Nocardioides panacis: one gene and its partner. The protein of the gene in region 2 interacts with the protein of the main gene of each other region in a pairwise test. Links are inferred from orthologs where the notes say so. Each region holds a gene or a part of one and is shown on either strand. Other genes may lie near its edges.

Region 1 (8,085 bases), 350 kb from region 2 along the record:
TGGCCGTCTCGGGGGTCCGGGTCGCCGGCACGGGCGTGCTCGACCCGCGCGAGGTCCGTCGCGCGGCCGCCGTACCCACCGGGGCGCCGCTGGCCACCGTGGACCTCGCCGCCATCGGCGCGCGCGTCGAGCGGCTGCCCGCGGTGAAGAGCGTCGACGTGTCCCGGTCCTGGCCGAGCTCGGTGCGCATCGACGTCACCGAGCGCGAGGCGGTGGCCGTCGTCGAGCGCGGCAACGTGCTGCGCGGCCTCGACGACCGCGGCGTGATGTTCCGCCGCTACCCCTCCCGGCCACGCAGCCTCCCGGTGATCCGGGTCGACGGCAAGGCGCGCGCCGACGCGCTCGCCGAGGCCGCCCGCGTCGCCGGGTCGCTACCCAGCTCGATCGACGGCAAGGTGGACTACGTCGAGGTGAAGACCGTGGACACCATCTCGCTGCGGCTGCGCAACGGCCGCACGGTCCGGTGGGGGAGCGCGGACGAGTCCGCCGCCAAGGCCCGGGTGCTGGCCGTGCTGCTGGAGCAGAAGGCCACGACGTACGACGTCAGCGTCCCCGGCCAGCCCACCCTCACCAAGTAGCCCGGCCTCCTCCGGCACCGGAGTGCCGCCGCGCCCGCGCGGTGCGAGAAAGTTCGAGAAACACGGGGCGCGCCGCGTGTCTGCGGCACGGCGTCCGGCCGATCGCCTAACTTCTTCTACTAGCACGAGGTTGACATAACTATAACCCTCTACTTTAGGGTGAGGGTTCCGGTTAGGCCAGGCTCGTGTCTTCCCCACCGACATACACCCCGTCTGCCCTGCACCACCTCCACCGAGGTCCGGCCCGCAGGGCAGCCAAGCAGCGAGAGGCACCTGCCGTGGCAGCACCGCAGAACTACCTGGCCGTCATCAAGGTCGTGGGTATTGGTGGAGGTGGAGTAAACGCCGTCAACCGGATGATCGAGGTCGGCCTCAAGGGCGTCGAGTTCATCGCCATCAACACCGATGCCCAAGCCCTGCTGATGAGCGACGCCGACGTCAAGCTCGACATCGGCCGCGAGCTCACCCGCGGACTCGGAGCGGGCGCGAACCCCGAGGTCGGTGGCAAGGCCGCCGACGACCACGCCGAGGAGATCGAGGAGGTGCTCAAGGGCGCCGACATGGTCTTCGTGACCGCGGGCGAGGGCGGTGGCACCGGCACCGGTGGCGCGCCGGTCGTCGCGCGCATCGCCCGGTCCCTGGGCGCCCTGACCATCGGCGTCGTGACCCGGCCGTTCTCGTTCGAGGGCCGGCGCCGCGCCAACCAGGCCGAGGAGGGGATCGCGCAGCTCCGCGAGGAGGTCGACACCCTCATCGTCATCCCGAACGACCGGCTGCTGTCGATCAGCGACCGCAACGTGTCGATCCTCGACGCCTTCAAGCAGGCCGACCAGGTGCTGCTGCAGGGCGTCTCGGGCATCACCGACCTGATCACCACCCCCGGCCTGATCAACCTCGACTTCGCCGACGTCAAGTCCGTGATGTCCAACGCCGGCTCGGCCCTGATGGGCATCGGCTCGGCGCGCGGCGAGGACCGCGCGGTCGCCGCTGCCGAGATGGCCGTGTCCAGCCCGCTGCTCGAGGCCTCCATCGACGGGGCGCACGGCGTGCTGCTCTCGATCGCCGGCGGCTCCGACCTCGGTCTGTTCGAGATCAACGAGGCCGCGGCCCTGGTGTCGCAGGCGGCGCACGCCGAGGCGAACATCATCTTCGGCGCGGTCATCGACGACGCGCTCGGCGACGAGGTCCGGGTCACCGTGATCGCGGCCGGCTTCGACGGCGGCATGCCGAAGAAGCGGGACAACGGCACGGTGCTCCGTCGCGAGCCGGCTGCCCAGCAGTCGCAGGCCGACACCCGCGCCGCCGCCCTGCCGGCGCCGTCGTCCGGCTCGCGCGAGCGCACCGCCTCGCCGGTCGGCTCCACGGCCCCGGCCGGTCGTCCCACGGCCGGTTCGCCGGCCGCGGCGCGCCAGCAGGACCACGAGCCGGCGAGCACCCGCGCCGGACAGTCGGGATACTCGCAGTACAACCAGTCGGGCCAGCAGTCCGCGGCCCCGGCGCAGCCGGCTCCCGCCGCGCCGCGCCAGCCGCGGCAGGTCCAGTTCGACGACGACGAGCTGGACGTGCCCGACTTCCTCAAGTAAGCACCACGGACAGGAGCTCGAGTGTTCGCCTTCCAGGACACGCTCGGCCCGGTCGAGATCGCGTTCACGGACCGCCACGGAGGAACCAGTGGCGGTCCGTTCGCGTCCCTGAACCTCGCCGAGCCCAACCCCGCGCACGACGCCGACGACGCCGATGACGCCGAAGCCGCCGACGCGGCGGCCGAGCGCGCGTCCGTACGTCGCAACGTCGACCTCGCGGTCCGGGCGTTCACCGGCGTGCAGCCGGGGGCGCCGACCCCGCCCGTCGTACGCATGCGGCAGGTGCACGGGGCCGACGTGCACGTCGTCGGCGCCGGCGACGAGCCGCCGACCGGGGACGGGCTGGTCACCGCCGAGCGGGGCACGGTGCTGATGGTCCGGGTCGCCGACTGCGTCCCGGTGCTGCTGGCCGACCCGGTGCGCGGGATCGTGGCGGCGGTGCACGCCGGCCGGCCGGGCCTGGCCGCCGGGGTGGTGCCGGCCGCCGTGGCCGCGATGGCGTCGCTGGGCGCCGGGCCGGTCACGGCCTGGGTCGGCCCGCACGTGTGCGGTGCCTGCTACGAGGTGCCGGACCGGCTGCGGGCCGAGGTCAGCGCGCTGGTGCCCGAGTCCTACGCGGAGACCTCGTGGGGCACCCCCGCGCTGGACATCGGCGCCGGGGTGCGGGCCCAGCTGCTCGCCGCCGGGTGCGAGGTCCTCGACGCGTCGCGCTGCACCCTCGAGGACGAGGACCTGTTCTCCTACCGCCGCCAGGGCCGGCGCTCCGGCCGGCTCGCCGGCCTGGTCCGGGTGCGGCCGTGGAAGCGCTGGCTCCCGGCACGCAGCTGCGGGGACGCCGGGTGAGCGGGCGACGCGACGAGCTCGCCGGGAACCTCGCGCAGGTCCGCGCCCGGATCGCCGACGCGGCCGGGCGGGCCGGCCGCTCGCCCGAGGAGGTGACGCTGACGGTGGTCACCAAGTTCTTCCCGGCCTCCGACGTCCGCCTGCTCGCCGACCTCGGGGTGCGCCACGTGGGGGAGAACCGGCACCAGGAGGCCGAGGCGAAGGCGGCCGAGTGCGCCGACCTGGGCCTGACCTGGCACTTCATCGGCGGCCTGCAGAGCAACAAGGCGGCGGCCGTCGCGGCCTACGCCGACGTGGTCGAGTCCGTCGACCGCGCCAAGCTGCTCCGCGGGCTGTCCTCGGGCGCCCACCAGCGTGACCACGTCGTGGACGTCCTGGTCCAGGTGAGCCTGGACACAGACCCCGGGGACGGCGGCCGCGCCGGAGTACCTCCCGTCGACGTCGAGCGGCTCGCCGAGCAGGTGGCCGCCACCGAGGGCCTCCGGCTCCGCGGAGTGATGGCGGTGGCGCCGCTGGGGGAGGATCCCCTGCCTGCGTTCGCGAAACTCGCCGAGATCGCGGCCTCGGTGCGCAGCATCGAGCCGTCCGCGACCTGGATCTCGGCCGGGATGAGCGGCGACCTCGAGGCTGCCGTCGAATCCGGCGCGACACACGTGCGGATAGGCAGCGCGGTGCTCGGTAGCCGGCCCGCCAGACGGTAGGGTCGAGATCGCAGCAGCGTGCCCCATCCGGGGGCCCGCAGATGTACCGGAGGCAGAAGTCATGGGCAGCGCGATGCGCAAGATGGGTGTCTACCTTGGCCTGCTCGAGGACACCGAGCGCTACGACGACGAGTACTACGACGAGTACGACGAGCGTCCCCAGCGTGGTGCCACCGAGGAGCCGGCCCGCCCGGCCCCCGTCGCGAACATCTCCGAGCGTCGCCGCCCGCAGGCCGCCCAGCCGCACGTCGCCCCGCAGGCGACCGTGGCCGAGCTGTCCCGGATCACCACGCTGCACCCGCGCACCTACAACGAGGCGCGCAGCATCGGGGAGAACTTCCGCGAGGGCGTCCCGGTGATCATGAACCTCTCCGAGATGGACGACATGGACGCCAAGCGTCTCGTCGACTTCGCCGCCGGGCTCGTGTTCGCCGTCCGGGGCACCATCGAGCGGGTCACCAACAAGGTGTTCCTGCTCTCGCCGCCGAACGTCTCGGTCGCCGCCGAGGACAAGCAGCGCATCGCGGACGCCGGCGGCTTCTTCAACCAGAGCTGACCCCGGCGGCGGGTGTCGCGCCCGGCCGAGTTGGCGGTTCCTGGCTAGACTTCGGCCTTGTGCAAACCGTCGGCGCGATCCTCCTGCTGGTCCTCAACGTCTTCCTGGGCCTGATGCTCATCCGCCTTGTCGTGGACTGGGTGCAGGTCTTCGCCCGCTCCTGGAGCCCCAAGGGCCCGGTGCTGTTCGTGCTGGAGATCGTCTACACGATCACCGACCCGCCGATCCTGTTCGTACGGCGCTTCGTGCCGCCGCTGCGGCTCGGCGCCGTGATGCTCGACACGAGCTTCCTGATCGTCCTGGTGGTCGTGTACCTGCTGCAGATCCTGGTCGGCAACCTCTTCTTCTAGGGACACCTCCGGACGAACGCCCGCTCGCGTGGTGGGGAACGTCCCGATCTGGGTATCCTTCCCCGGAGCCACGCAGGTCGCCCCCCTGGAAAGCCGGGACCCCGTTCCGGAGTACGGTGGGCACGCCGTGGCAGCAGGACGCACGACGCCACTGCACCACCAGACGACGACTACGAACAAAGGGTGAGGTCATGCCGCTGACGCCTGAGGACGTGAGCAACAAGCGCTTTACTCCTGTCCGGCTCCGTGAGGGCTACGACATGGGCGAGGTCGACCAGTTCCTCGACGAGGTCGAGGCCGAGCTGGCCCGACTGACTCGTGAGAACGAGGACCTGCGCAGCAAGCTCTCCGCCGCCCAGCAGGGTGGCGGCTCGGCTCCGGCCACCGCTCCCGTCCAGGAGAAGGCTCCCGAGCCCGTCAAGGCTCCCGAGAAGGTGGCAGCCCCCGCTCCCGCGGCGGCCGCTCCGGTCGAGACCATCAAGGTCACGACGGTCGCCGACGCCTCCAGCGCCGCGGCCCGGCTGCTGGAGATCGCCACCCGCAACGCCCACGAGCTCGTCGGCGAGGCGAAGGACGAGGCCGACAAGATCGTCGGCGAGGCCCGCACCAAGGCCGAGCGCCTGGAGTCCGAGAGCAAGATCAAGGCCGACCGCGTCGAGTCCGACGCCCGGACCCGGTCGCAGATGCTCGACTCCGAGACCGCGGAGCGTCGCGAGCAGCTCTTCGGCGACCTCGAGAAGGAGAAGGACAAGCTCAACGCGGAGGTGGAGAACCTGCGCTCGTTCGAGCGTGAGTACCGCTCCCGGCTGAAGAGCTACTTCCAGCAGCAGCTGTCTGCGCTCGACGGCAGCGGCGAGGGCGCGGTCCTCGAGGGCAGCGACCACGCTCCCAAGCGGCTGAAGTCCCTCCTGGGCGACGAGAACGACCACCAGAACGGCTGACCCACCCACCACCGGCCCCGGCCGGTGACGCACGACGCGACGAGGCCGGTGCCCCCACCAGGGGCACCGGCCTCGTGCTGCGTCCGCTCCCGGTCACGCCGGGGCGGCGACCACCTCGACGGTGAACGTCAGCCCGAGCTCGTCGTCGGTCTCCGGTGCGCCGCCGTCGAGGTCCGCGACCGAGCCCGCACGCTCGGGACCGGCCGGGGCGAGCACCTCCTCGGCCACCGTCCCGCCGTGCAGCTCGATCGCCTCGGCGGTCTCGCCCTCGGCGAACCACCGCAGCCGGATCCGGTCGCTGACGTCGAAGCCGCTGGTCTTGCGGGCCTCCTGGACCCGTCGTACGACGCCGCGCGCGAGGCCGAGCAGCCGCAGCTCGTCGGTGATCTCGAGGTCGAGGGCGACGGTCTCGCCCTGCTCGTTGACCACCGACCAGCCCTCGCGCGGGCGCTCGGAGACGATCACCTCGTCGGCGAGCACCTCGAGCCGCTCGCCCTCGACGGTGACCGTGGTCCGGCCGCCCTCGGCCAGGTCGGCGGCCAACCGGGTGGCGTCGGCGGCGGCGATCGCGGCCGCGACGACCGGGGTCTGCTTGCCGAAGCGCTTGCCCAGTGCCCGGAAGTTGCCCTTCGCGGAGAAGTCCACGAGGTCGGCGCCGGCGGAGGACAGCGGCTCGACCGCGAGCACGTTCAGCTCGTCGGCGACCTCCCGGCGGAGCTCGTCGGTGAGCCGGGACCACGCCGAGGAGGCGACCAGGGCCCGGCGCAGCGGCTGCCGGGTCCGCACCTTCGCGTCCGCGCGGGCCGCCCGGCCGAGCTCGACGAGCCGACGGGTCAGCGACATCTGCGCGCCGAGCTCGTCGTCGACGAGGCTGCCGTCGACGCGCGGCCACGCCGCCAGGTGCACCGACTCGGGCAGCTCGTCGGAGGTGGCGGCGAACATGTCCTGCCACACCCGCTCGGTGATGAACGGCGTGAGCGGCGCCATCAGCAGCGTGACGACGTAGACGCACTCGTGCAGGGTGGCGAGCGCGGCGGGGTCGCCGGCCCAGAAGCGCCGCCGCGAACGACGGACGTACCAGTTGGACAGGTCGTCGACGTACGCCGCCAGCAGGCTGCCCGCGCGCTGGGTGTCGAACACCTCCAGCGCCTCGGTGACGCCGGCCGCGAGCCGGTGCGCCTCCGAGAGCGCCCACCGGTCCAGGACCGGCCGGTCGGCCAGCTCCGGGGCCGGGTCGCCGGGTGACCAGCCGGACGTGCGGGCGTAGAGCACCTGGAACGCGACCGTGTTCCAGTAGGTCAGCAGCACCTTCCGGACGGTCTCCTGGATGCTGGCGTGGCCCACCCGGCGGGCCGCCCACGGCGAGCCGGACGCGGCCATGAACCAGCGCACGGCGTCGGCGCCGTGCTGGTCCATCAGCGGCATCGGCTCGAGGATGTTGCCGAGGTGCTTGGACATCTTCCGGCCGTCCTCGGCCAGGATGTGGCCCAGGCAGAGCACGTTCTTGTACGACGACTCGTCGAAGACCAGCGTGCCGATCGCCATCAGCGTGTAGAACCAGCCGCGGGTCTGGTCGATCGCCTCGCAGATGAAGTCCGCGGGGTAGGCCGCCTCGAAGGCCTGCTCGGAGCCGGGCGCGTGCGGGTAGCCCCACTGCGCGAACGGCATCGAGCCGCTGTCGAACCAGGCGTCGATGACCTCGGGCACCCGGCGGGCCTCCTCGCCGCACTCCGGGCAGGCGAGCGTCACGTCGTCGACGAACGGCCGGTGCGGGTCGAGCTCGGACTGGTCGGTCCCGGACAGCTCGGACAGCTCGGCGAGCGACCCGACGCAGGTCTGGTGCCCCTCGGCGCAGCGCCAGATCGGCAGCGGCGTGCCCCAGTAGCGGCTGCGCGACAGCGCCCAGTCGACGTTGTTGGTCAGCCAGTCGCCGTACCGGCCCCACTGGATCGTCTCGGGGAACCAGTGGGTCTTCTCGTTCTCGCGCAGCAGGGCGTCCTTGACCTGGGTGGTCCGGACGTACCACGAGGGCTGGGCGTAGTACATGAGCGGCGTGTGGCAGCGCCAGCAGTGCGGGTAGCTGTGCTCGTAGGCGACGTGCCGGAACAGCAGCCCGCGGGTCTCGAGGTCCTTGACCAGGTCCGCGTCGGCGTGCTTGAAGAACTGCCCGCCCACCAGCGGCACGTCGGCGCCGAAGTGCCCGTCCGGCTGCACCGGTACGACGACCGGCAGGCCGTAGGACCGGCAGACCGCCATGTCGTCCTCGCCGAAGGCGGGGGACTGGTGCACCAGGCCGGTGCCGTCCTCGGTGGTGACGTAGTCGGCGAGCACCACGAGGTGCGGGGCGGTGCCGCCGGCCTCGACCGGCGGGAACTCCACGAGCTCGAAGGGCCGCTGGTAGGTCCAGCGCTCCATGTCGGCGCCGAGCACGGTCTCCTGCACCGTCCAGCCCTCGCCCAGCACGGCCCCCAGCAGCGGCTCGGCGACCACGAGGGTCTCGGTGCCGTCGGTGGCCGCGACGTAGGTGACGTCC
Region 2 (8,138 bases):
GACATGCGGAGGACGCCCGGACCGCCGACCCGGCGTCTTTGGCGGGAGGTCGCCGCCAGACGCGCCGGGTCGGCGTCGTTCGGACCGCCAGACGCGCCGGGTCAGCCCTTGACGTAGGACAGCTTCTCCGCGACCAGGCCGTCGCGGAACCGCAGCACGTCCACCCCGCGCACGTGCCCCGGCGTGCCGTCCTCGTTCGTCCACCCGAACCGCCACCGCAGCACCGCGCGGTCGCCGGCGACGAACGACTCCTCCTCGGTGAACAGGGCGTCGGGCGTGCCCCCGAACAGCTCCACCCACACCGCCCGCACGGCGTCCGAGCCGGTGCGTCGTACGCCGTCGGGGGCCGGGCCGGTGGCCTCGAAGACGCAGTCGTCGGTCATCAGCGCCATGATCGCGTCGACGTCGCCGGACCCGAACGCGGCCGAGAACGCGCTCAGGGCTGCGGCGGTGTCCACGCGGCGTCCCGTCCGCCCGCCGCCAGCAGCCGCGCCTGCGGGTCGTCGGCGGCGCCGTCCACGCGGGCCCCGACGAAGCCGGCCCCGCGGTAGATCTCCTCGCGGTCGACGAACCAGGTGGCGACCTCGTCGACCAGGTCGGCGTCCAGTGTCCGGTCCTGCCCGGTCGCGGCGGCGAGGTCCCAGGCGTGGATCAGGTGGTCGGCCGAGAGCTGCCGGACGTACTCCGCCGGGTCCTCGTCGCCGTAGGACAGGTGCACCTTCTCCCCTGCCGGGAGCCGTTCGGCCACCACCGCGACCGCCTCGTCGGCCAGGGTCTCGCCGGTCGCGAGCGGATCCTGGCCAAGCAGGTCGCCGTCGAGGGAGTCGCCGATCTCCGCGATCGTCGCGCCGCGCATCAGCGGCATGGTCCAGGCGTCCTCGCCGACCACGTGGTTCACCAGCGCGCGGACGTTCCAGTCCGTGCACGGGGTGGGCCGGTCCCACTGGTCCGCCGCGACGCCGCGCACCCGCGCGGTCCAGGTTTCGACGGTACGGCGGTGCAGCTCGGCGACGTCCATGGCGCCAGCGTGCTCCCGCCGGGCGGGAACGGTCCATGGCGCATCCGGGCCAGCCCGGCCGGAGGCCCGGGTCGGGGTCGCCGGAGGCCCGGGTCGGCGGTCAGAAGCGGGAGCGGTGCACCCTCGAGCGGGCCACGCCGATGCCTTCGCCGCTGCGCAGGTGGATGTTCTGCAGCAGGCCGAGCGCCATCAGGCTCGCGAACATCGAGCTGCCGCCGTAGGACACGAGCGGGAGGGGTACGCCGGTCACCGGCATGATCCCGAGGCACATGCCGATGTTCTGGAAGGCCTGGAAGCCGAACCAGCACGCGATGCCGGCGGCGGCCACCCGCCCGAACAGGTCGTCGGCGCCCATCGCGATCCGCAGCGCGCGCCACAGCACCACGCCGAGCAGGGCGATCAGCACCGCCGAGCCGACCAGGCCGAGCTCCTCGCCGGCGACGGTGAAGATGAAGTCGGTGTGCTGCTCGGGGACGAACCCGGACTTGGTCTGCGAGCCGCCGAACAGGCCCTGGCCGAAGATCCCGCCGTTGCCGATCGCGATGCGGGCCTGGGTGGTGTTGTAGCCGGCGCCGCGCGGGTCCAGGTCGGGGTTGGTGAACGCCATGAACCGGTCGAGCTGGTAGGCCTTGAGGACGTGCAGCTTGACCGCGAGGGTGGCCGCCACGACCGCGCCGACGAACAGCCCGAGCAGCCAGGTGCGGCGGGCGCCGGAGACCGCGATGACACCGAAGACGGTCGCCGACAGCACCAGCATCGTGCCGAGGTCCGGCTGCAGCAGGATCAGCGCCGCGGGCACGCCGGCGATGGCGAGCATCCCGAGCACGTCGCGGGAGCCGACCTCCGTGGTGCGCAGGGACCCCTCGGTCCGCTCCGCGACGAGCAGCGCCATCCCGATCACGACCGCGAGCTTGGCGAACTCCGCCGGCTGGATGGACATCCCGCCCAGCTGGATCCAGGAGCGCGAGCCGTTGATGGTCACGCCCATCACGAGCACCAGCAGCAGGCCGACGATCGAGGCGACGTACACCAGCGGCGCGAGGATCCGCACCCAGCGGTGGTCGGTCGCGGCGACCATCACCCCGAGCACCACGCCGATGGCGATGTTGACCAGGTGCTTCTTGATGTAGCCGTTGGGGTCGTCGGTGGGGAGGCCGCCGCGGGCCGAGGTGGCCGACCACACCAGCAGGGCGCCGATGGTGAGCAGCGCGGCGGCGGCCGCCATCAGCACCCAGTCCAGGCGCGCGGCCTTGACCCGGGTGGTGGTGCCGGCGAACGTGCGGGTCTGGCGGGGCGAGCGCGGACGGACGGCGACGACGGTCATCGGTTGCCCTTCTTCTCGGCGCGGGTCATCGGCGGCAGGATCTCGCCGTCCCGGGCGAAGACGGGCAGCCCGGCCGGCGGCTTCGCACCGGGCAGCGCCGCGTCCCGGGTGTGCACCTTCATGCCCTGGACGCCGTAGAGCGCCTCCCAGATCTTGCGGACCGCGGGACCGGAGGTGCCGGAGCCGGTGCCCGCCTGGGTGACCATCATCAGCACGACGTAGTCCTTGTCGTACGACGCGACCCAGGACGTGCTCTGCTTGCCGTGCACCTCGGCCGAACCGGTCTTGGAGCGGATCTTGATCTTGTCGAGCGGGAAGTCCATGAACTTCCACGCCGTGGTGCCGGTCTTGGCGGTGCCGAGCAGCGCCTGGTCGACGTACTTCAGGGAGCTGCGGGACACCTTGACCCGGCCGACGACGGCCGGCTTGATCTCGCGGATCGTCCTGCCGTCCGGGCCGACGACGGCCTTGGCGACCCGCGGCTCGTAGAGCGTCCCGCCGTTGGCCAGCGCGGCGTAGGCCCGGGCCGACTGCAGCGGGGTGACCAGGGTGTCGCCCTGGCCGATCACGTAGTTCACCGCGTCGCCGGCGCGGTAGGCGTAGCCCTCCACGCAGAACTCGCGGGCGAAGACGTGCAGGAAGTCGTTGCCGGGCTTCTTGCCGATCTTGCAGTAGTAGCTCTTGTTGGCCTTCCAGTAGGCCTTCTTCCAGACCCGGTCGGCGATCCGGCCGCTCGCCTCGCCCGGCAGGTCGACGCCGGTGGGCTTGCCGAAGCCGAACAGCTTCGCGGTCCTCACCAGCGGGTCCTTGGCCTTCACGTCGGCGACGTCGCTGCCGTAGCGCTGCCAGAACTTGAAGCCGACGCGGTAGAAGAACGTGTCGCAGGAGATCTGCAGCGCCTCGTCGAAGCCGATCATCCCGTAGGACTCCGACTCGTAGTTCTTGAACAGCCGGTTGCCGACCTGGAAGTTCGACGAGCAGTCCAGCCGGGTGCTCGGGCTGAACCCGTTGTTCAGCGCACCCGTGGTCATGAACGGCTTCCACGTCGAGCCGGGGGCGAACTGGCCCTGGGTGGCCCGGAACAGCAGCGGGTTGTCGGACTTGGCGGAGTAGAGCCGGCCGAGCTGCTTGGAGGAGATCCCGCCGACCCACACCTTCGGGCTGTACGTCGGGGCGCCGGCCATCGCCACCACCCGGCCGTTCTTGGCGTCCATCACGACCACCGCGCCGGAGTCGGCGACGTAGTTCTTGTGCGTGACCTTGTCGTAGGTCTTGCGGGCCGTCTTGATGGTCTGGTCGAGCTGCTGCTCCACGACGCCCTGGACGCGCGAGTCGATCGAGGTGACCAGGGTGTCACCGGCGCGGCCGGCGACCTCGCCGGAGTCGCCGAGCACCCGGCCCATCGAGTCGACGGCGACCCGCTTGTAGCCGGGCGCCCCCCCGGAGGTACTTGTCGTACTGCTTCTCCAGGCCGGCCCGGCCGACGACCGAGGCGCCGTGCACCGAGGTGTCGTGCTCGGCCTTGGCCTCGTCGAGCTCCTCGGAGGTGATCGGGCTGAGGTAGCCCAGCAAGTGCGCGGCGTTGATGCCGTACGGCGCCGGGTAGGACCGCACGTTCTGGGACTCGACCAGCACCGACGGGAAGTCCTCGGCCTGCTCCATGATCGAGACCGCGACCGACTGCTCGACGTCCTCGGCGACCGGCACCGGCTGGTAGGGCGACCCGTTCCAGCAGGTGCCCGCGACCGACCCGGTCTCGCCGCACAGCAGCGTCTTGGCCTCGATCCGCTTCACGGGTACGTCGACCGCGCGCGAGAGCCGGCGCAGCAGCGTGGACTGCTCGTCGCCGGCCATCTTGTGCAGCATGGTCCGGTCGAGGCTGACCACCCACGACGTGCGGTTGGCGACCAGCGGACGGCCCATGTCGTCGACGATCAGGCCACGGGCGGGCTGCACGACGAGCTCGCGCACGGACTGCTCGGCGGCCTGGGCCTGGTAGGCCTCACCGCCGAGCACCTGCATGTACCAGAGCCGCCCGAAGAGTGTCACGAACAGCGAGAGCACCAGCGCCTGCACGACGATCAGCCGGAGCCGGCCCTTGACCGCGCTCGGGGTCCGCAGCCGGGGACGCCGGCCGCCCGCACCTGTCGAGGCCATCAGTAGGCGACCTGGTGCGGCTGCAGGTGGCGGAACAGCCGCATCACCAGCGGCAGCACGAAGGGGGTGACCAGCACGTCGTACACGACCGCGACCGGGATGACGGCGAGCGCCTCCCCGACCGGGATGGCCGGGTCGTGCAGCAGCATCCCGCTGAGCGCGAAGAGCGAGGTGCCCACGAACGAGCAGGCGGCGACGGTCAGGACCGCGGCGACGGCCGAGGAGCCGGCGTCCTGGCGGACCCGGCCGGCGAGGTAGCCGACGACGACCAGGGACAGCGCCCAGCGCCCGGCGACGTGGTCGGTGGGCGGGGCCAGGTCGATCGCCAGCCCGCCGAGGAACCCGAGCACCGCGGCGAACTCGGGGCCGCGGACCAGCGCGGCCGCGACCACGACGAGCAGCGCGAGGTTGGGCACCACGCCGTCGAAGGACAGCGCGGAGAACACCGAGACCTGCAGCACGACGGCCAGCAGGACGACACCGGTGAGCAGCAGGGCGCGCAGGGCGGTCATCGGCGGGCTCCCCCGGTCTCGGTGCGGCCCGCGCGGATCACGGCGCGGTCGCTCTTGGTGTCGCCGTCGACGACGACCCCGACCAGGTCGAGCGAGGTGAAGTCGACGTACGGCTCGATGACCGCCTGGGTGGACTGCTGGCGCGGGGTGGCCGACACCGCGTCGACCCGCCCGATCGGCACGCCGGCGACGTACGGGGTGCCGTTCTTGCTGCCCCAGGTCACCACGGCGTCGCCCTTGGCGGCCGAGGCGCCGGCGTCGACGAGCTCGAGGTCGAGGCGGTCGTCGTCGCCGACCGAGCCGCGGCCGTCGATGGTGCCGACCTCCATGCTCGAGCCGAGGCGGCCGCCGACCACCGAGTCCCGGTCGACCAGCAGCAGGACGGTGGCGGTGGACCGGTCGGCGCGCACCACGCGGCCGACCAGCCCGTCGTTGTTGAGCACGGTCATGTCGGCGGTGACGCCGGCGCGGGTGCCGGCGTCGATCGTCACGGTGCGGCTGAAGGACTGGGCGGGGCCCATCGCGACCACCCGGGCGGGCACCAGCGCGTAGCCGGTGCTCTTCGAGGTGGACAGCAGGCCGTCGAGCTCGGCGACCCGGTTGCGGTCCACCGAGGCGCCGGCGAGCTGGCCGCGGAGCTGGGAGTTCTGGGCCTCGAGCCGGGCCACGTCGTCGCGCAGCCCGCCCGTGGTGTGGAAGAACTGCGGCACCGCCTTGAACGGGCGTACGGCGGCCGTGGTGCCGTTCTCCACCGGCCCGAGGACCGTGCCGACCGCGGAGCGCAGCGGGTCGAGCGGGGAGCTCGAGCCGCCACGGACGTCGAGGGTGATCAGCGTGAAGCAGGCGAGCAGCAGCAGCGCGAGCACCGCGCGGGACGGGCGCTTCCCGGGGGAGGTCGGTCGCATGTCGTCAGCCCTGGCTCTCGCTCATCGACGGGGCTCGGAGACGAGCACCTGCTGGAGGGCCTCGAACTCCTCGACGCACTTGCCGGCCCCCATCGCCACCGAGCGCAGCGGCTCCTCGGCGATGTGCACCGGCATCCCGGTCTCGTGGCGCAGCCGCTCGTCGAGGCCGCGCAGCAACGCGCCGCCGCCGGTCAGCACGAGGCCGCGGTCCATGATGTCGCCGGCGAGCTCGGGCGGCGTCTGGTCGAGGGTGGTGCGGACCGCGTCGACGATCGCGTGCAGCGGCTCCTCGAGGGCCATCCGGACCTCGGCGGAGGAGACCACGACGGTCTTGGGCAGCCCGGAGATCATGTCCCGACCGCGGACCTCGGCCTCCGGCTCCTGCGGGAGCGGGAACGCCGAGCCGAGGGTCATCTTGATCTCCTCGGCGGTGCGCTCCCCCAGCATCAGGGAGTACTCCTTCTTCATCCAGGCGATGATCGCCTGGTCGAGGTCGTCGCCCGCGGTGCGGATCGAGAGGCTGGTGACGATGCCGCCCAGCGAGATGACCGCGACCTCCGTCGTGCCGCCGCCGACATCGACGACCATGTTGCCGGTGGCCTCGTGGACGGGGAGCCCGGCGCCGATCGCGGCGGCCATCGGCTCCTCGATGATGTAGACCCGGCGGGCGCCGGCCTGGTAGCCGGCCTCCTTGACGGCGCGCTGCTCGACCGCGGTGATGCCGCTCGGCACGCAGATCACCAGGCGGGGCTTGGCGAAGTAGCGGCGGCGGTGCACCTGCTGGATGAAGTAGCGGAGCATCTGCTCGGTGGACTCGAAGTCCGCGATCACGCCGTCCTTGAGCGGGCGGATCGCGGTGATGTTGTCCGGGGTCCGGCCGATCATCCGCTTCGCCTCGTGCCCGACGGCGAGGATCTCGTTCGTCGAGGAGTTCAGCGCGACGACGGACGGCTCGTCGAGGAGCACGCCCTTGCCACGCACGTAGACGAGCGTGTTGGCGGTGCCGAGGTCAACGGCCATGTCGCGGCCGATGATGCTGTTCGCCATGCCTGCGGTCCCTGCTGTCGTCGCCTGTCCGGGTGGGTCGGGGGTACGGCGCACCGACCCCGTCCCAGGGTAAGAGCGCGAACCTCTCCAGCCCCGGACGACACGCGCGTCACACCCGACGCAGGCGGGCGGTTCAGCTGGTGCGGCGGTTCAGGGGCTGCGGCGGTTCAGCGCTGCGACCCGGGCCGTCACGTGCTCCGGCACCGCGGCGACGTCGACGTCCGCGCCGGTGACCGGCTCGCCGGCGCGCAGCCCGAGCGGCAGCACCCCGGCCCACACGCCGCCCGCCTCGACGTCGACGTCCTCGTCGCTCGGGTCGCCGACCCGCCGCTTGACCGAGGCCTCGTGCAGCGGCAGGGCCAGCACCGTGGTGGCGGAGAGCTCCTTGCGGGTCGGCCGGCGCAGCGTCGCGGACCGGCCGGGCGTCACGTGGTCGACCAGCAGGTCCAGGGCGTGCGAGCGCTCGGCCTCACCGGTCACCAGCCGGGGCCGGCCGACGACCACGGCCGAGCGGTAGTTCATCGAGTGGTTGAAGCCGGACCGCGCCAGCACGATCCCGTCGAGCACCGTCATCGTCACGCTGACGTCCTGCCCGGGCGCCTGCACCAGGCTGCGCGAGGCCACCGAGCCGTGCACGTAGAGCGTGCCGCCCTCGTCGGGACCGTCAAGGTCGACGGCGAACACCGTCGGCAGGGCCAGCGGCACCCCGTCGACGACGACGGCGAGGTGGCAGACCAGGGACGCGTCCAGGACGTCGTACAGGGTGTCGCGGTCGGACTGGGCGCGCTCCCTCTCCCGGCGCGGCGTGCTCCGGCCGGTCGGCGAGAGCGGCTGGTCGGCGCGGCGCCCGGCGGTCACGGGGTCACAGACCCGGGAACCAGATGCCGATCTCGCGCGCGGCGGACTCGGGCGAGTCCGAGCCGTGCACGAGGTTCTCGCGGTTGGACAGCGACAGGTCCCCGCGGATCGTGCCCGGAGCGGCCTTGCGGCCGTCGGTCGCGCCGTTCAGCGCGCGCACCACCTCGACGGCCTCGTCGCCCTCGAGCACCGCCGCGAGGAGCGGGCCGGAGGTCACGAAGTCGCGCAGCGGCGGGTAGAAGTCCCGGTCCACGTGCTCGGCGTAGTGCTCGTCGGCCTGGGCCGCGGTGATGGTGCGCAGCTCCAGCGCGACGAGC

The links.
Region 1: the proteins of KRR39_RS13505 (region 2) and ftsZ interact in binary tests that used the Escherichia coli proteins (3 or more experiments, as listed by UniProt). The link is inferred for Nocardioides panacis from one-to-one orthologs.

Annotation. Positions count from the first base shown.
Region 1 is NZ_CP077062.1:2,421,566-2,429,650, reverse strand. The notes cover bases 102-3,008. They hold ftsZ (cell division protein FtsZ), read left to right. Parts: upstream 102-856; coding sequence 857-2,161; downstream 2,162-3,008. Other genes in these bases: KRR39_RS11760 (YggS family pyridoxal phosphate-dependent enzyme), read left to right, coding at 3,001-3,008; KRR39_RS11765 (purine nucleoside phosphorylase YfiH/LACC1 family protein), read left to right, coding at 2,183-3,004; KRR39_RS11775 (cell division protein FtsQ/DivIB), read left to right, coding at 102-578. Outside these bases: more of KRR39_RS11775, read left to right, coding at 1-101; more of KRR39_RS11760, read left to right, coding at 3,009-3,705; KRR39_RS11755 (cell division protein SepF), read left to right, coding at 3,767-4,261; KRR39_RS11750 (YggT family protein), read left to right, coding at 4,321-4,611; KRR39_RS11745 (DivIVA domain-containing protein), read left to right, coding at 4,803-5,552; ileS (isoleucine--tRNA ligase), read right to left, coding at 5,646-8,085. UniProt on the Escherichia coli protein: Essential cell division protein that forms a contractile ring structure (Z ring) at the future cell division site. The regulation of the ring assembly controls the timing and the location of cell division.
Region 2 is NZ_CP077062.1:2,771,702-2,779,839, forward strand. What follows is about bases 4,951-7,910. They hold KRR39_RS13505 (rod shape-determining protein), read right to left. Parts: upstream 6,964-7,910; coding sequence 5,938-6,963; downstream 4,951-5,937. Other genes in these bases: mreD (rod shape-determining protein MreD), read right to left, coding at 4,951-5,011; mreC (rod shape-determining protein MreC), read right to left, coding at 5,008-5,916; KRR39_RS13510 (pyridoxamine 5'-phosphate oxidase family protein), read right to left, coding at 7,114-7,821; ndk (nucleoside-diphosphate kinase), read right to left, coding at 7,826-7,910. Outside these bases: KRR39_RS13475 (nuclear transport factor 2 family protein), read right to left, coding at 102-458; KRR39_RS13480 (TIGR03086 family metal-binding protein), read right to left, coding at 437-1,018; rod shape-determining protein RodA, read right to left, coding at 1,119-2,342; KRR39_RS13490 (penicillin-binding transpeptidase domain-containing protein), read right to left, coding at 2,339-3,745; KRR39_RS24865 (penicillin-binding protein 2), read right to left, coding at 3,696-4,499; more of mreD, read right to left, coding at 4,499-4,950; more of ndk, read right to left, coding at 7,911-8,138. UniProt on the Escherichia coli protein: Forms membrane-associated dynamic filaments that are essential for cell shape determination. Acts by regulating cell wall synthesis and cell elongation, and thus cell shape.